3 regions of the Dinoroseobacter shibae DFL 12 genome follow, and region 1 is predicted to be linked to each of the others. Evidence: riboswitches for the same ligand, from Rfam matches in the RefSeq annotation. Region 1 holds a riboswitch; each other region holds the start of a gene.

Region 1 (6,294 bases):
ACTCCGCCACCCGCGGCCCGTCCAGCGCCGTGGCGCCGACGAAAGAGTTCCCCGGCGTCGCCACGAAGAAGAAGTTCTCCACCGTGGGCGTGCCCTCCGGCGTCTCCAGCGCCGGTGCGGCCTCCCACATCGGGCGCGCCGCCCGCTCGATCCGTTCGGCGATGGTCTCGGTCGTGTCCAGGTTGTAGCCCGGCGGTGGAATGATCAGCCCGAAGACCAGGTTGCGGTTGCCCTCCGGCAGGTATTCCAGCCGGGGCAGGAACACCACCGTCGCCACCGCCGCCGTCCCGCCGATCAGCCCGACCATCAGGATGCCCAGCGCCCGGAACCGCACGGTCATACGCACGTACCACATCACCGCCGCCTTGAAGCCGCGGGCGAAATGATCGATCCCCCAGAGCGGCAGCGTCGTCTGCTGGCCATCCTTCAACAACCGCTTGGCGAGCGCCGGGATCACCGTCACCGCCACCACGAGCGACAACAGGACCGAGACCGAGATCGCCACCGCGATGTCGCGGAAAAGCTGCCCCGCCTCCAATTCCATGATGAGGATCGGCACGAAGACCAGCACAGTGGTCAGCGCCGAGACCAGGATCGCGCCCCAGACCTGGCGCGCGCCCAGATAGGCCGCCTCGGAGCGGGATTTGCCCTGTTCGCGCAGCCTGTAGATGTTCTCCAGCACCACGATGGCCGCATCCACGATCATCCCCACCGCGAAGGCGATGCCCGCGAGGCTGACCACGTTCAGCGTCCGCCCCGTGGCCGCCATGGCCACGAAGGTCGCCACGATCGAAACCGGGATCGCGAGGCTGACCACCAGGGTCGCCCGCGGACTGCGCAAAAAGATCAGCAGCACCAGCGCCGCCAGCGCCCCCCCGATCCAGATGTTCTGGGTCACCAGCGCGATCGCGCCCTCGATATAGATCGTCTCGTCATAGACCTGCTCCAGGGAAAGGCCCTGGGCGGCAACCGGCCCCTCCTGCAACTCGCCCAGGACCCGGCGCACCTCTTCCATCGTCTCGATCACATTGGCCCCGCGATCCCGCACGATATTGAAGGCCAGACCGGATTCCCCCTTGAATCGCAACCGCGCCGTGGGCTCGCCATAGTCGAACTGGACCTCGGCGACATCGCGCACCAGAACCCGGCCGAGCGTGCCCGAGGACGCCTCGGAGCGCAGCACCACGCCGCCCACCGCCTCCACGGTGTCGAGCGCGCCCTCGGCCCGCACGATATAGCGCCGCTTGCCTTCCTCCACGTCCCCGGCCGAGAGCGAGATGTTCTCCGACCGCAGCCGCGCTACCACCTCCGGCACGGTCAGCCCGAACAGCGCCAGCCGCCGCGGGTCCACCACGATCTGCAATTCGCGGCTGACCCCGCCGAACACATTGACCGCCGAGACACCCTCGATCCGCTCGATGCGGTCCTTGACCACGTCCTCCATGAAATCGCCATAGGTCGGCAGGGGCCGCTGGGCCGTGCCGGCATCGGTGACGATGACCCAGGCGATCGGGCTGTCATCGTCGCCCGAGGTGTCCAGCGACGGCTCGCTCGCCTCGGCGGGGTAATCCCCCACCCGGTCCAGCCGGTTCGACACCAGAAGCAGCGTCTGGCTCATGTCCGTGCCCGGCGCGAATTCCAGGGTGATCTCGCCAGATCCCGACTGGGATCGCGAGGTCATGATGTCCAGCCCGTCGAGCCCGCGCAGGGCTTCCTCCTGCGGGTTGATGATCTCGCGTTCGACTTCGGCGGGGGCTGCACCGGGCCAGTTGGTCTCGATCACCACGACGGGTTTGCGCACATCGGGCGCGAGCTGGATCGGGATGCGCGACAGGGCGATGATCCCGAAGAGGATCGCCATGATCACGGCCGCAATCACCGCGATGGGGCGTTCGATGGAAAAACGGATCGGGTTCATGGCGCGGCCCTCAATTGCTCTGCGGCGCGGCGCGCGACTGGGTGTCGTCGGGCGTCCTCGCGCCCTCTTCGGGCGCTCCTCCGCCTGGCGCACCGTCCACCGCCTGCAGGGCCTGGCCCGGGCGCAGGCGCTCATTGCCCCGAACGACCACGGCATCGCCCTCCGCAAGACCGCTCAGCACCTCGAACCGGTCACCCATGGCCACCCCGATGCGCACCGGGCGCGGCTCGGCGATCCCATCGGCATCGACGAAGACGGTCCAGCCCTGCGCGCCCTGCACCAGCGCATCCTTCGGCACGGCAAGGGCTGCGCGCGGCGCGCTCACGGGCACTTGCAGCGTGATCGACTGACCCACGGCCAGGGTCGCACCCAGCGCGTCAAGGTCCCCCGACAACCGCACGGGCCGTGTCCGGGTCGAGACGCTCTCGGTCGGCAGGATCGCGCGGATCTGCAGGTCGAGCTGTTGCCCCGCCTCGCTCACTCCCTTGACGGTCACCCCCGGGGGAATGGCGGGCGCGAATTGAGACGGAACTTGAGCTTCGATCTCCAACGCATTGATATCAATGATGCGCGCGATCGGATCTCCGACCGAGATAAACTGCCCGGGATCGGCCGCCACCGACAGGACCACCCCCGCGAAAGGGGCCGTGATCCGCGCGCGGTCCAGGGTGTAGCGCGCCCGTTGCTCGGCGGCCTCGGCATTGAGAAGCCGCGCGCGGGCCTGGTTCAGCTCTCCCGTGGCCGCCGCCAGATCGCTCATGGCGTCGTCAAACCGCGCCGAGCTGAACGATGCGGTGTTGCGCAACCCTTCCACGCGGTCACGGGCATCCTCGGCGCGGCCGAGCTGTGCTTCGGCCACGGCGATCCCGGCCCGGGCCTCGGCGATGTCGGCCAGCGCTTGCTCCAGCTCGATCTGCGCCAGCTCGGTATCGAGCACCGCAAGGGTCGCCCCCTCGGCCACCCGGTCGCCCACCAGCACCGCGACCTCGTCCACGATCCCGGCCGTCCGGGACGCCACAGCACTGTCGCGCGAGGCCACGACCTGCCCGAAGACCGGCAACGTCTCGGCAAGCGCGCGCTCCTCGACGGTCTCGGTCACCACGGCGGCAGGACGCTCCTGCGCAAACAGAGGCGGAACGGTCGGCAGAACCATGAGGGCGAGCATGAAATACAGAGGGCGGAGCAAGGAACACAAGGTCATGGGAAGAGGTCTTTCGGGTCAGGACGGGATGCACAGGTAGCACAAGTGCGGCACCTGCACAGGGAGATCGGGCTTGCACCTTCGTGATTTCCGCCCTACCTCTGCGTCAACAACCGTTGGGGTGCCCGATTCAGGGCTGAGAGGCGCACTGTGCCGACCCATGGAACCTGATCCGGGCAATACCGGCGTAGGGAACGGTCATCGTGGCAATCTCTCTTTTGCCCCTGCCCTGTCCCCGAACCGAGACCGCCCGCCTGACGAGAGGCGCGACATGGCGACCGCATTGACGATTGCAGGCTCGGATTCCGGCGGCGGCGCCGGGATACAGGCCGACCTCAAGGCGTTTTCCGCGCGCGGGGTCTACGCAACCAGCGTGATCACCGCGCTCACCGCCCAGAACACCCGCGCCGTCACGATGGTCGAGGGCGTCTCCCTCCCGATGATCCGCGCCCAGATGGCGGCCGTGTTCGAGGACATCGCCGTGGACGCGGTCAAGATTGGGATGCTGGGCACGCCCGAGGTGATCGCCGCCGTGGCCGAGGGTCTGGCGGGGTTCAAGGGCCCCGTCGTGCTCGACCCGGTGATGGTGGCGAAATCCGGCGACGCGCTGCTGGCGGCGGAGGCCGAAGAAGCGCTGGCGACCCATCTGCTGCCCCGCGCGACCCTGCTGACCCCCAACCTGCCCGAGGCCGCGCGCCTGCTGGGCGGGGACGAGGATGACGACCCCGCCGCCATGGCCGCCGCCGGCCAGGCCCTGCGCACCATGGGCGCGGGCGCAGTGCTGATGAAGGGCGGCCACGGGCGCGGCGCCACATGCGTTGACCTGCTGGTGGATGGCGAGGATGCGCCCCTGCGGCTCGAGGCCTCGCGCATCGCCACCCGCAACACCCACGGCACCGGCTGCACCCTCTCGGCCGCCATCGCCGCCGAACTGGCCAAGGGCGCGGACCTGCGCGGCGCGATCACCGCTGCCCATGGCTACCTGCAAGGGGCCATCGCCGCCGCCGACCGGCTCGATATCGGGACGGGCCACGGCCCGGTTCACCATTTTCACGAGGTCTGGCCATGACCCCCATCGCCATCCTCGGCGCGGGCATCGCGGGCCTCTGCGTCGCGACCGAACTGGCCGCCCGCGGCGCGCAGGTCACTCTGCACGACCCCGCTGGCCCGCCCGGCGCGCATCACTGCTCCTGGTGGGCGGGGGGGATGCTGGCGCCCTGGTGCGAATACGAGAACGCCGAGGAGCCGGTGCTGATCCACGGGCAGGAGGCGCTCGACTGGTGGGGCGTGCGCACAACCGTCACCCGCCGCGGCACGCTGGTGGTGGCGGCGCCCCGCGACCGGCGCGACCTCGACCGCTTCGCCCGCCGCACCCATGGCCACCGCCCGGTCACCGCCGACGAGATCGCCACGCTGGAACCCGATCTCGGCGCGCGCTTCCCCGCAGGCCTGTTTTTCGAAGGCGAGGCCCATCTCGACCCCCGCCGCGCCCTGCAAGACCTCGCCGACGCGCTCGCCGCCCAAGGCATCCCGATCCGCCCCGGCCCGGCCCCCGCCGAGGCCCGCGTCGTCAATTGCACCGGCCTCGCCGCCCGCACCACCTTGCCCGGGCTGCGCGGCGTGAAGGGCGAGATGCTGGTGCTGCGTGCCCCCGACATCCGCCTCACCCGGCCCATACGCCTGCTGCACCCGCGCATCCCGCTCTACATCGTGCCGCGCGGGGACGGGGTCTACATGCTCGGCGCCACCATGGTGGAGGCCGAGGATCGCGGCCGCATCTCCGCCCGGGCCATGCTGGAGCTGCTCAGCGCGGCCTACGCGCTCAACCCCGCCTTCGCAGAGGCCGAGATCCTCGAGATCGGCACCGACCTGCGCCCGGCCTTCCCCGACAACCTGCCCCGCGTCACGCGGCAAGGCGATGTCACCCATGTGAACGGGCTCTACCGCCACGGCTACCTGATGGCCCCGGCGCTCGCCCGCGAAACCGCCGACGCCCTGCTCGGCCCCGCCCCGACGGAGACCCCCCATGCAGCTCATCATTAACGGCGAGACCCGCACGACCGAGGCCGCGACCCTCGCGGACCTGCTGACCGAGCTCGGCCATTCCGGCAGCGTCGCGACGGCCGTGAACGAAATCTTCGTGCCCGCCGCGACCCGCGCCACGCAAACCCTCTCCCCCGGCGACCGGATCGAGATCCTCGCCCCGATGCAAGGCGGCTGAGCCATGCCCGACACCGCCACCCCCCGGACGCGGCCCTTCTACGGCACGACGCTGACTCATCCGCTCATGCTGGGCACGGCGCAATACCCTTCCCCCGCGATCCTGGCCGAAGCCTTCCGCGCCTCGGGCGCCGGGGTCGCCACCGTGTCGCTACGCCGCGAGGGCGCGGGCGGGGCGGGCCAGACCTTCTGGACGATGATCCGCGATCTCGGCGTCGCGGTCCTGCCCAACACCGCCGGATGTCACTCGGCGCGCGAGGCCGTGACCACCGCGCAGATGGCCCGCGAAGTGTTCGAGACCGACTGGATCAAGCTGGAGGTGATCGGCAATACCGACACCCTGCAGCCGGACGTGTTCGAACTGGTTGCCGCCACGCGCACGCTCACCGCGGACGGGTTCAAGGTTTTCCCCTACTGCACCGAGGATCTGGTGGTGGCCGAGCGCCTGCTCGATGCCGGGGCCGAGGTGCTGATGCCCTGGGGCGCGCCCATCGGGACCGGGCTGGGGCTGAACAACCCCTACGGGCTGCGGACCTTGCGCGAACGCTTTCCGGAGGTGCCCATGGTCGTCGATGCCGGGATCGGCCTGCCCTCTCACGCCGCCGCGGCGATGGAGATGGGCTTTGACGCGGTCCTGCTGAACACCGCCGTCGCCAGGGCCGGGGATCCGGTCGCCATGGCCGTCGCCATGGCCCGCGCGACCGAGGCAGGCGCGCTGGCTTGCGCCGCCGACCCGATGGAGCCGCGCGACATGGCCGCCCCCTCGACCCCCGTCATCGGCCAGGCGTTCCTGTCATGAGCGCGCTGCATCCGTTCTACCCGATCTTCGACCGCGCCGAATGGCTGATCCGCCTGCTGCCGCTGGGGATCAAGCTGGTGCAACTGCGCGTCAAGGACCAGCCGCCCGAGGTGATCCGGGCCGAGATCCGCGCCGCCAAGGGGCTCTGCGCCGAAC
Region 2 (6,294 bases), on a different replicon from region 1:
CACCGGCGGTGTATAGAACAAGGTACGGGCGCGGGACGAGGCTGCATACACTTTCTTGTCCGAGTCTTCACGCCTACCCCATGTCGTTATCAGCGGTTCGATCAGGTCCCAATTGGCATAGCGGCGGGCTGACAAGGTTTTGCCAACGCCCGCCCGACCATGACACAAGCCGATGGTTGCGTTGCGGCGCACAGCGTTCGCGAATTCGACAAACCGCTTATGTTCGCGGGTGACGAGGAAAGTACCGGTCCGGCGAGTCTGGCGGCTCATGGCGTCTTGTCCGTTTTATACAGGACCAGCTTTTGGCGCGGGGCGTCAGGCGATACGGGATTTTGCTTTTCACGACTTGGAGGTGGCGCAGGTTTGGGAAGAAACTCGGTGATCTGTCTGGATTTTACCGTGATCTCGTTGCGCAAAGCCTTCCGCCTGGCGGTGCGGGCCTGTTGGATATCCTTGAGTGATATTGTGTGATGCGCATGATGGGCGCTGACAGCGCGGCACAAAAACCGGTCGCGGTGGAACACGCGCAGTTCGGTAATGTCGCGCGGGTCATAGCGGATGTTGACCGTTTTGCCGACATAGGCTGCAAGTGTGGGATCGGTGTAGAGCAAGCCCTGAAACCGAATGCCGTCACGGCGGACCTGCCGGGTTTTTAAGGCCATTACCAGTAGCAGATCGAGCTGTTCCAGACTGTTCGGCATACGAGGTAGCCAGCCGTCACCCCGCCAAGCCTCATTAGGTGGCACATCGATTTCGCTATGCTTGCGCGCGTTGTACACTGCGGTGACGAAAGTCTTTACGGCAACCTCCAACTCGCCGAGCGACAGGCGTGGCGGGGAGGCTGGTTTTCCGTTCGACAAAGCCCCCGGTAACTCAGGCAACAGCTCAGTGTTGATGGTACCGAAAAACCGCTCGATCTTGCCACGCCCCTGTGGCCGGCCAACCGTGGAAAACACAAGCTCAATGCGCAGGTCAGCTGCGACCTGCTCAAGGTGCTTGCTGGTGAAGTCGCTGCCGTGATCGGTGTATAAAACATCCGGCAGGCCACAAATCGGCCAGGAAGGCGTATCCTTTCGCCAGATAGCTTGCCGCAGGGCAAGAGCGGTCTGGATAGCAGAAGGTGCGCCGACAAAGACGGCGTACCCAGCCACTGCACGGGAATGATCATCAAGCACGATGGTAAGCCACGGCCGCACCGGCGCACCATTGGTATCCAAGATGATTAGATCGAGTTGTGTGTGGTCTGTCTGCCAGACAGCATTCGGCCTTTCGGCCCGATGACGATGAATCATTTCGAACCGGTCACGATAGGCGGCTGCGCCATCATGAGCGAGCGTGACAAGCGCGGGATCAAGACTATTCACGATTGAATGTATCGTGGCATAAGAAGGGACAGGCCAGTCACGCGATTTTACAATCGGGATGATGCGCCGGTGGATTGCGGCGGTAGAGAGACGGGGTTTGTGTAAGGCCAGCCCTTCAATCAGCTCGACCAGTTCAGATGATAGCCGCCGTTGCCCGGCATCAGATCGCGGTGCTCTTGCAAGTCCGGCAAGCCCAAAGCGCTGATATCGGGACGTCCACCTTTGCAGCGTGCGCAGTGGGATACCACTGACACGGGCAACTTCCGTCAGGGGGACTTCGTCGATCAGGTGCTGGCGCAGTATGTTGAACCGGCGCAACGCCTCGGCGCGTCGGTCTTCGGGCAGCGCAGTCAGACTGTCCGTAAGGGGATCGGTGACCGGACGCCGGATTATCAACGAACTGCTCCCAGTGTTTGCAACGGAAAACGATTCTCATTTGACTGGTCCGGTTATAGTATCATTGGAGGGGCCTTTTGCGTTACATACGATCACGATCAAGACGAAGCTCGGCCAATTCTGGCCCAAGGATGTATCATGACCAAAACCCGCGTCGGTTATGCCCGCTGCTCGACCGACAAACAGGATCTCGCAGCGCAACGGACAGCGCTCCTCGCTCTCGATGTCGCGGAAGACCGGATCTACACCGATCACGGCCTGACCGGCACGAACCGGGAGCGGCCAGGTCTGGCCCAGGCACTCGCAGCAGTCCGCGAAGGGGACACGCTTGTCGTGCCGAAACTGGACCGGCTGGCGCGGTCGGTTCCCGACGCCCGGGCTATCGCTGATGAACTGGAAAAGCGCGGGGTGAAACTGGCATTGGGCGCATCGGTCCATGACCCGACCGATCCGATGGGTAAGATGTTCTTCAACATCCTCGCCACATTTGCCGAATTCGAGGCTGATCTGATCAGGATGCGCACCAAGGAAGGTATGGCCATCGCCCGCGCCAAGGGACGACTGAAGGGCAAAAAGCCAAAACTATCGGATCGTCGTCAGGCAGAATTGCGCCGCATGTATGACACGGGTGACTACTCGATCAGCGATCTGGCAGAGCTGTTCGACGTATCGAGGCCCACCGTCTATCGGGTCTTGCAGCGGACACCGAGCGCCGATGCGTCTTCGGCTGCGGTATAGCTGCCGATCGCTGCGCTGCACATGAACTCACACAACGCGGGACTTTTTTGCCGTTCGCTGCAGGCGCACCAATGTCTGGTTCAGCAAACCGTTCAACAAATGGTGGTTTTTGAACGAGCTGTGCTGCTTCACTTCCGGTAAAAGTGAGCGGCTACCATATTGATATTGAATCACACCCTTACGGATGACATTAATTTCTGGCTACATTTAAACCCCCTGAGGCCTGATAAAACTGGTCCGTCAGACCGCCACGGGAACAGCAGTTGACAAAGCCCCCCTTGGCGCACAACGTAGTCCTTTCTCACCCGGGGGGTCCCGACAAGGGGCTGAGAAACTGATGGTGCGGCAACGCATAGCGCAGTGACCCGACGAACCTGATCCAGTTCATACTGGCGTAGGGATGGTGTTCGGCTGTGCGGCATTGCCCTGCCTGTTTTTTACAGGCGTTTATCGCGTGGCTATTCTCCATTCAGTACGGCGGAGCTGGATCTCATTGCTATGAGCACGGAGATACTGACTCATGAAAGATCTGACACCAACCGTTACTACTGGACCCTTACCGGCATCCCGGCGCGTTTATCAGCCCGGAACGCTGCATCCCCAAATTCGCGTCCCTATGCGCGAGATTGATCTTCACCCTTCGGCTGGCGAACCGCCGGTTACGGTCTATGACAGCTCTGGCCCCTATACTGATCCCAGCGCTAAAATCGCTATCAACGGTGGCCTGCCGCGCCTGCGGGCAGACTGGATCGCCGCACGCAACGATATCGAGCTTTATGAGGGTCGCCATGTGCGTCCCGAGGATAATGGCTTTGCTGAGGGTGCCCGGCTGGTGCCCGAATTCCCGGTCCGCCACAAGCCGTTGCAAGCCAAGGCAGGACGCGCGGTCACGCAGATGGCCTATGCCCGCGCCGGGATTATAACACCCGAGATGGAATTTGTCGCCATCCGCGAGAACCTTGGCCGTAAGGCCGCGAAAGAGGCTCTGGTACGTGACGGCCAGGATTGGGGCGCGGCCATCCCCGATTTTGTGACTCCCGATTTCGTGCGCGAAGAAGTCGCCAGGGGCCGTGCGATCATCCCCGCCAATATCAACCACCCCGAGGCCGAGCCGATGGGGATCGGGCGTAATTTTCTGGTCAAGATTAACGCGAATATCGGTAACTCCGCCGTCACCTCCTCGATGGAGGAAGAGGTGGAAAAGATGGTCTGGGCCACACGTTGGGGCGCGGATACGGTGATGGACTTGTCTACGGGCCGCAATATTCACAACATCCGCGACTGGATCATCCGCAATTCTGCCGTACCCATCGGCACCGTTCCGCTTTATCAGGCGCTGGAAAAGGTCGAGGGTATCGCCGAAGACCTAAGCTGGGAGGTGTACCGCGATACGCTGATCGAACAGGCTGAACAGGGGGTGGATTACTTCACCATTCATGCTGGCGTGCGGCTGCATATGATCCCGATGACGATAAAGCGGGTGACCGGGATTGTATCGCGCGGCGGCTCGATCATGGCGAAATGGTGCCTGCATCATCACCGCGAAAGTTTCCTTTACGAGCACTTCGCTGAGATCTGCGAAATTGCCCGGGCATATGACGTCAGCTTCTCTTTGGGGGATGGGTTGCGTCCCGGCTCTATCGCGGACGCCAATGATGAGGCGCAATTCGCCGAACTGGAGACGTTGGGCGAACTGACGCAGATCGCATGGAAGCATGACTGTCAGGTGATGATCGAAGGACCGGGCCATGTAGCCATGCACAAAATCAAGGAGAATATGGACAAGCAGCTGGAGGTCTGCGGCGAGGCGCCGTTTTATACGCTCGGGCCGCTTACCACGGATATCGCACCGGGATATGACCACATTACCAGCGGTATTGGTGCGGCGATGATAGGCTGGTTCGGCACGGCGATGCTTTGCTATGTCACTCCCAAAGAGCATCTAGGTCTGCCTAACCGTGACGATGTGAAGATCGGTGTCATCACCTACAAGATTGCGGCTCATGCTGCCGATCTGGCCAAGGGGCATCCGGGAGCGCAGATCCGAGATGACGCGTTGTCACGCGCGCGGTTCGAGTTCCGCTGGGAGGATCAGTTCAACCTCTCGCTTGATCCCGAAACCGCGCGCTCGATGCATGACGAAACCTTGCCGAAAGAGGCGCATAAGGTCGCGCATTTCTGCTCCATGTGCGGACCGAAGTTCTGCTCGATGCGGATCAGCCACGATATCCGCGCCGAGGCGCAGAAGGACGGCATGGCGAAAATGGCCGAGAAGTTCCGCAAAGGCGGTGATCTTTATGTTCCTCTTGATAAGGTAAAGGAAATATAAGGGGTGACAGGTTCGCCGGAAGCGTAATATCGGAAAGACCTGTCACCAATATGCGGCTGGCGCAGCGCATCCCCAGCCAGATTGTCATGCACGTCGCCGCCAGCGTCCTGTTGGCGGCGAATTATATAGAGGTGATGCACCGTATCCAGTGGGAGTTTAGCCGCTCAACAAACGCTCGTTTTTTGCACCTGCGCAAACCGCCTCGTCCAACGCCGCCAAAAACCCCGTTCAAAACCCAAACAGTTGTTGAAGGTTTTTTGGCTTGCTGTTGATAGCAGACATTCGTAGTCGATGCAGCACCGGTTACACTGGGCTGATTCCGTTGAAAAACTCGTTTCGATTTGGCACTTTGGGGTTGGTTGTGGCCTAATTTTTGTTCGGCAATCTGAGACGGTGCCGCTTGTCATTCTGTGGCCGGCACCATGGGTTTGAGTTTTGCTAGTTTCCGAAGGTTTTGGGCGGTGGCTGCGAGGGTAAACTCGTCTTGGACGCCGCATGGGCCACGTAATCGGAGCCGGCCCAGGCCGAGGATGCGTTTAAGGTGGGCAAAGAGCATCTCTACTTTCTTTCGCCGCCTCTGGGCAGTTGGATTGTACTCTGAGGCGGTGCATTGGCGGGCGAAGTCTCGGACGATCTCATATTTCTCGCGATGGATCGCACGGACCTCCGAGTTGGGGCAGCATTTGGCCTTCAGCGCACATCCCGTGCAATCAGACTTCCGCGTCCGATATCTGCGGGCTTTCCAAGCTGGTGCATTTCGCGCGGGATCGGAATAGGTCCGCCATGTGTGGCGCATCTCCTTTCCACTCGGGCAGATGTAGCGATCGTTCTCGTCATCCCACGTGAAGTCGGACCGCGAGAAGGTTCCGTCGGTCCGTTCACCTTTATCAAAGACAGGGATGAAGGGGAGGATCTGGCGCTTGAGTGCCAGCCAGACCAGGTTGTCTGACGATCCGTAGGCGGTGTCAGCAGCGATCCAATCGGGCTTCACGCCAAACCGGTCTTCGGTCCGGTCGAGCATCTTCCGCATGGCACCGACCTCGGCGGTCTTGTTCGACCGGCTGGCGTCCACGTCAACGATAATCCCGTGATCGGTGTCGATCAGGTAGTTGTCAGAATAGGCAAAGAATGCAGGCCCTTTGCGCGCAGCCGTCCATTGACTGGCCGGATCGGCATGGGCGGTGAACTTGGGTTTTGCTGTTGTCGCTGCACCGAAGGCTTCATCGTCCAAAGTGTCGAGATACTCCCGCACCGCGCGGGGCGCATCCGTGGGATCAATCTCGCGGGCCGCCCAGCCTTCGGGATTGCTCGAGTTCTGCTTCTGGACATCCGCGCTGATCAGGCTGGCATCGACCGCAAAGCCCTGGCCGCCGACCAAACCCTCTTCAATGCAGCGCGCAACAGTCGCCTCGAACACATGACGCAAGAGGTCACTGTCACGGAAGCGGCCGTGCCGGTTCTTGGAAA
Region 3 (6,294 bases), on a different replicon from region 1:
GGAAGCACAGGCGGCACTGTTTTACGAGTTTTCGCTGGAGGAGCATGTCCCGCAGGACCACCTTTTGAGATCGATTGATCGGCATCTCGATCTGAGCAGCATCCGGGGGCATTTGGCAGATTTCTATAGCCACACGGGGCGTCCATCTGTCGATCCTGAGCTGATGATCCGGATGCTGTTGGTCGGATACTGTTTTGGCATCCGGTCAGAGCGGCGGCTCTGCGAAGAGGTGCATCTGAACCTGGCATACAGATGGTTCTGCCGCCTTGAACTGACAGACCGCATCCCGGACCATTCGACATTTTCCAAGAACCGGCACGGCCGCTTCCGTGACAGTGACCTCTTGCGTCATGTGTTCGAGGCGACTGTTGCGCGCTGCATTGAAGAGGGTTTGGTCGGCGGCCAGGGCTTTGCGGTCGATGCCAGCCTGATCAGCGCGGATGTCCAGAAGCAGAACTCGAGCAATCCCGAAGGCTGGGCGGCCCGCGAGATTGATCCCACGGATGCGCCCCGCGCGGTGCGGGAGTATCTCGACACTTTGGACGATGAAGCCTTCGGTGCAGCGACAACAGCAAAACCCAAGTTCACCGCCCATGCCGATCCGGCCAGTCAATGGACGGCTGCGCGCAAAGGGCCTGCATTCTTTGCCTATTCTGACAACTACCTGATCGACACCGATCACGGGATTATCGTTGACGTGGACGCCAGCCGGTCGAACAAGACCGCCGAGGTCGGTGCCATGCGGAAGATGCTCGACCGGACCGAAGACCGGTTTGGCGTGAAGCCCGATTGGATCGCTGCTGACACCGCCTACGGATCGTCAGACAACCTGGTCTGGCTGGCACTCAAGCGCCAGATCCTCCCCTTCATCCCTGTCTTTGATAAAGGTGAACGGACCGACGGAACCTTCTCGCGGTCCGACTTCACGTGGGATGACGAGAACGATCGCTACATCTGCCCGAGTGGAAAGGAGATGCGCCACACATGGCGGACCTATTCCGATCCCGCGCGAAATGCACCAGCTTGGAAAGCCCGCAGATATCGGACGCGGAAGTCTGATTGCACGGGATGTGCGCTGAAGGCCAAATGCTGCCCCAACTCGGAGGTCCGTGCGATCCATCGCGAGAAATATGAGATCGTCCGAGACTTCGCCCGCCAATGCACCGCCTCAGAGTACAATCCAACTGCCCAGAGGCGGCGAAAGAAAGTAGAGATGCTCTTTGCCCACCTTAAACGCATCCTCGGCCTGGGCCGGCTCCGATTACGTGGCCCATGCGGCGTCCAAGACGAGTTTACCCTCGCAGCCACCGCCCAAAACCTTCGGAAACTAGCAAAACTCAAACCCATGGTGCCGGCCACAGAATGACAAGCGGCACCGTCTCAGATTGCCGAACAAAAATTAGGCCACAACCAACCCCAAAGTGCCAAATCGAAACGAGTTTTTCAACGGAATCAGCCCAGTGTAACCGGTGCTGCATCGACTACGAATGTCTGCTATCAACAGCAAGCCAAAAAACCTTCAACAACTGTTTGGGTTTTGAACGGGGTTTTTGGCGGCGTTGGACGAGGCGGTTTGCGCAGGTGCAAAAAACGAGCGTTTGTTGAGCGGCTAAACTCCCACTGGATACGGTGCATCACCTCTATATAATTCGCCGCCAACAGGACGCTGGCGGCGACGTGCATGACAATCTGGCTGGGGATGCGCTGCGCCAGCCGCATATTGGTGACAGGTCTTTCCGATATTACGCTTCCGGCGAACCTGTCACCCCTTATATTTCCTTTACCTTATCAAGAGGAACATAAAGATCACCGCCTTTGCGGAACTTCTCGGCCATTTTCGCCATGCCGTCCTTCTGCGCCTCGGCGCGGATATCGTGGCTGATCCGCATCGAGCAGAACTTCGGTCCGCACATGGAGCAGAAATGCGCGACCTTATGCGCCTCTTTCGGCAAGGTTTCGTCATGCATCGAGCGCGCGGTTTCGGGATCAAGCGAGAGGTTGAACTGATCCTCCCAGCGGAACTCGAACCGCGCGCGTGACAACGCGTCATCTCGGATCTGCGCTCCCGGATGCCCCTTGGCCAGATCGGCAGCATGAGCCGCAATCTTGTAGGTGATGACACCGATCTTCACATCGTCACGGTTAGGCAGACCTAGATGCTCTTTGGGAGTGACATAGCAAAGCATCGCCGTGCCGAACCAGCCTATCATCGCCGCACCAATACCGCTGGTAATGTGGTCATATCCCGGTGCGATATCCGTGGTAAGCGGCCCGAGCGTATAAAACGGCGCCTCGCCGCAGACCTCCAGCTGCTTGTCCATATTCTCCTTGATTTTGTGCATGGCTACATGGCCCGGTCCTTCGATCATCACCTGACAGTCATGCTTCCATGCGATCTGCGTCAGTTCGCCCAACGTCTCCAGTTCGGCGAATTGCGCCTCATCATTGGCGTCCGCGATAGAGCCGGGACGCAACCCATCCCCCAAAGAGAAGCTGACGTCATATGCCCGGGCAATTTCGCAGATCTCAGCGAAGTGCTCGTAAAGGAAACTTTCGCGGTGATGATGCAGGCACCATTTCGCCATGATCGAGCCGCCGCGCGATACAATCCCGGTCACCCGCTTTATCGTCATCGGGATCATATGCAGCCGCACGCCAGCATGAATGGTGAAGTAATCCACCCCCTGTTCAGCCTGTTCGATCAGCGTATCGCGGTACACCTCCCAGCTTAGGTCTTCGGCGATACCCTCGACCTTTTCCAGCGCCTGATAAAGCGGAACGGTGCCGATGGGTACGGCAGAATTGCGGATGATCCAGTCGCGGATGTTGTGAATATTGCGGCCCGTAGACAAGTCCATCACCGTATCCGCGCCCCAACGTGTGGCCCAGACCATCTTTTCCACCTCTTCCTCCATCGAGGAGGTGACGGCGGAGTTACCGATATTCGCGTTAATCTTGACCAGAAAATTACGCCCGATCCCCATCGGCTCGGCCTCGGGGTGGTTGATATTGGCGGGGATGATCGCACGGCCCCTGGCGACTTCTTCGCGCACGAAATCGGGAGTCACAAAATCGGGGATGGCCGCGCCCCAATCCTGGCCGTCACGTACCAGAGCCTCTTTCGCGGCCTTACGGCCAAGGTTCTCGCGGATGGCGACAAATTCCATCTCGGGTGTTATAATCCCGGCGCGGGCATAGGCCATCTGCGTGACCGCGCGTCCTGCCTTGGCTTGCAACGGCTTGTGGCGGACCGGGAATTCGGGCACCAGCCGGGCACCCTCAGCAAAGCCATTATCCTCGGGACGCACATGGCGACCCTCATAAAGCTCGATATCGTTGCGTGCGGCGATCCAGTCTGCCCGCAGGCGCGGCAGGCCACCGTTGATAGCGATTTTAGCGCTGGGATCAGTATAGGGGCCAGAGCTGTCATAGACCGTAACCGGCGGTTCGCCAGCCGAAGGGTGAAGATCAATCTCGCGCATAGGGACGCGAATTTGGGGATGCAGCGTTCCGGGCTGATAAACGCGCCGGGATGCCGGTAAGGGTCCAGTAGTAACGGTTGGTGTCAGATCTTTCATGAGTCAGTATCTCCGTGCTCATAGCAATGAGATCCAGCTCCGCCGTACTGAATGGAGAATAGCCACGCGATAAACGCCTGTAAAAAACAGGCAGGGCAATGCCGCACAGCCGAACACCATCCCTACGCCAGTATGAACTGGATCAGGTTCGTCGGGTCACTGCGCTATGCGTTGCCGCACCATCAGTTTCTCAGCCCCTTGTCGGGACCCCCCGGGTGAGAAAGGACTACGTTGTGCGCCAAGGGGGGCTTTGTCAACTGCTGTTCCCGTGGCGGTCTGACGGACCAGTTTTATCAGGCCTCAGGGGGTTTAAATGTAGCCAGAAATTAATGTCATCCGTAAGGGTGTGATTCAATATCAATATGGTAGCCGCTCACTTTTACCGGAAGTGAAGCAGCACAGCTCGTTCAAAAACCACCATTTGTTGAACGGTTTGCTGAACCAGACATTGGTGCGCCTGCAGCGAACGGCAAAAAAGTCCCGCGTTGTGTGAGTTCATGTGCAGCGCAGCGATCGGCAGCTATACCGCAGCCGAAGACGCATCGGCGCTCGGTGTCCGCTGCAAGACCCGATAGACGGTGGGCCTCGATACGTCGAACAGCTCTGCCAGATCGCTGATCGAGTAGTCACCCGTGTCATACATGCGGCGCAATTCTGCCTGACGACGATCCGATAGTTTTGGCTTTTTGCCCTTCAGTCGTCCCTTGGCGCGGGCGATGGCCATACCTTCCTTGGTGCGCATCCTGATCAGATCAGCCTCGAATTCGGCAAATGTGGCGAGGATGTTGAAGAACATCTTACCCATCGGATCGGTCGGGTCATGGACCGATGCGCCCAATGCCAGTTTCACCCCGCGCTTTTCCAGTTCATCAGCGATAGCCCGGGCGTCGGGAACCGACCGCGCCAGCCGGTCCAGTTTCGGCACGACAAGCGTGTCCCCTTCGCGGACTGCTGCGAGTGCCTGGGCCAGACCTGGCCGCTCCCGGTTCGTGCCGGTCAGGCCGTGATCGGTGTAGATCCGGTCTTCCGCGACATCGAGAGCGAGGAGCGCTGTCCGTTGCGCTGCGAGATCCTGTTTGTCGGTCGAGCAGCGGGCATAACCGACGCGGGTTTTGGTCATGATACATCCTTGGGCCAGAATTGGCCGAGCTTCGTCTTGATCGTGATCGTATGTAACGCAAAAGGCCCCTCCAATGATACTATAACCGGACCAGTCAAATGAGAATCGTTTTCCGTTGCAAACACTGGGAGCAGTTCGTTGATAATCCGGCGTCCGGTCACCGATCCCCTTACGGACAGTCTGACTGCGCTGCCCGAAGACCGACGCGCCGAGGCGTTGCGCCGGTTCAACATACTGCGCCAGCACCTGATCGACGAAGTCCCCCTGACGGAAGTTGCCCGTGTCAGTGGTATCCCACTGCGCACGCTGCAAAGGTGGACGTCCCGATATCAGCGCTTTGGGCTTGCCGGACTTGCAAGAGCACCGCGATCTGATGCCGGGCAACGGCGGCTATCATCTGAACTGGTCGAGCTGATTGAAGGGCTGGCCTTACACAAACCCCGTCTCTCTACCGCCGCAATCCACCGGCGCATCATCCCGATTGTAAAATCGCGTGACTGGCCTGTCCCTTCTTATGCCACGATACATTCAATCGTGAATAGTCTTGATCCCGCGCTTGTCACGCTCGCTCATGATGGCGCAGCCGCCTATCGTGACCGGTTCGAAATGATTCATCGTCATCGGGCCGAAAGGCCGAATGCTGTCTGGCAGACAGACCACACACAACTCGATCTAATCATCTTGGATACCAATGGTGCGCCGGTGCGGCCGTGGCTTACCATCGTGCTTGATGATCATTCCCGTGCAGTGGCTGGGTACGCCGTCTTTGTCGGCGCACCTTCTGCTATCCAGACCGCTCTTGCCCTGCGGCAAGCTATCTGGCGAAAGGATACGCCTTCCTGGCCGATTTGTGGCCTGCCGGATGTTTTATACACCGATCACGGCAGCGACTTCACCAGCAAGCACCTTGAGCAGGTCGCAGCTGACCTGCGCATTGAGCTTGTGTTTTCCACGGTTGGCCGGCCACAGGGGCGTGGCAAGATCGAGCGGTTTTTCGGTACCATCAACACTGAGCTGTTGCCTGAGTTACCGGGGGCTTTGTCGAACGGAAAACCAGCCTCCCCGCCACGCCTGTCGCTCGGCGAGTTGGAGGTTGCCGTAAAGACTTTCGTCACCGCAGTGTACAACGCGCGCAAGCATAGCGAAATCGATGTGCCACCTAATGAGGCTTGGCGGGGTGACGGCTGGCTACCTCGTATGCCGAACAGTCTGGAACAGCTCGATCTGCTACTGGTAATGGCCTTAAAAACCCGGCAGGTCCGCCGTGACGGCATTCGGTTTCAGGGCTTGCTCTACACCGATCCCACACTTGCAGCCTATGTCGGCAAAACGGTCAACATCCGCTATGACCCGCGCGACATTACCGAACTGCGCGTGTTCCACCGCGACCGGTTTTTGTGCCGCGCTGTCAGCGCCCATCATGCGCATCACACAATATCACTCAAGGATATCCAACAGGCCCGCACCGCCAGGCGGAAGGCTTTGCGCAACGAGATCACGGTAAAATCCAGACAGATCACCGAGTTTCTTCCCAAACCTGCGCCACCTCCAAGTCGTGAAAAGCAAAATCCCGTATCGCCTGACGCCCCGCGCCAA

What was found. A riboswitch is a leader RNA that binds a small molecule or an ion and turns the genes downstream of it on or off. The one in region 1 is predicted to bind thiamine pyrophosphate.
Region 2: linked by a shared signal. The riboswitch ahead of thiC (phosphomethylpyrimidine synthase ThiC) and the one ahead of thiD (bifunctional hydroxymethylpyrimidine kinase/phosphomethylpyrimidine kinase) in region 1 are both predicted to bind thiamine pyrophosphate.
Region 3: linked by a shared signal. The riboswitch ahead of thiC (phosphomethylpyrimidine synthase ThiC) and the one ahead of thiD (bifunctional hydroxymethylpyrimidine kinase/phosphomethylpyrimidine kinase) in region 1 are both predicted to bind thiamine pyrophosphate.

Annotation. Positions count from the first base shown of each region.
Region 1 is NC_009952.1:934,681-940,974, reverse strand. Features, by position in the region: gene DSHI_RS04690 (efflux RND transporter permease subunit) at 1-1,918, opposite strand, end outside; gene DSHI_RS04685 (efflux RND transporter periplasmic adaptor subunit) at 1,929-3,104, opposite strand; TPP riboswitch at 3,227-3,330, shown strand; gene thiD (bifunctional hydroxymethylpyrimidine kinase/phosphomethylpyrimidine kinase) at 3,391-4,188, shown strand; gene DSHI_RS04675 (FAD-dependent oxidoreductase) at 4,185-5,162, shown strand; gene thiS (sulfur carrier protein ThiS) at 5,146-5,340, shown strand; gene DSHI_RS04665 (thiazole synthase) at 5,344-6,138, shown strand; gene DSHI_RS04660 (thiamine phosphate synthase) at 6,135-6,294, shown strand, end outside.
Region 2 is NC_009958.1:12,444-18,737, reverse strand. Features, by position in the region: gene DSHI_RS20535 (AAA family ATPase) at 1-270, opposite strand, end outside; gene DSHI_RS20530 (Mu transposase C-terminal domain-containing protein) at 267-1,718, opposite strand; gene DSHI_RS20525 (recombinase family protein) at 1,899-2,498, shown strand; TPP riboswitch at 2,795-2,917, shown strand; gene thiC (phosphomethylpyrimidine synthase ThiC) at 3,019-4,827, shown strand; gene DSHI_RS22470 (hypothetical protein) at 4,878-5,099, shown strand; gene DSHI_RS20515 (IS1182 family transposase) at 5,231-6,294, opposite strand, start outside.
Region 3 is NC_009955.1:81,876-88,169, reverse strand. Features, by position in the region: gene DSHI_RS18605 (IS1182 family transposase) at 1-1,366, shown strand, start outside; gene DSHI_RS22420 (hypothetical protein) at 1,498-1,719, opposite strand; gene thiC (phosphomethylpyrimidine synthase ThiC) at 1,770-3,578, opposite strand; TPP riboswitch at 3,680-3,802, opposite strand; gene DSHI_RS18595 (recombinase family protein) at 4,099-4,698, opposite strand; gene DSHI_RS18590 (Mu transposase C-terminal domain-containing protein) at 4,879-6,294, shown strand, end outside.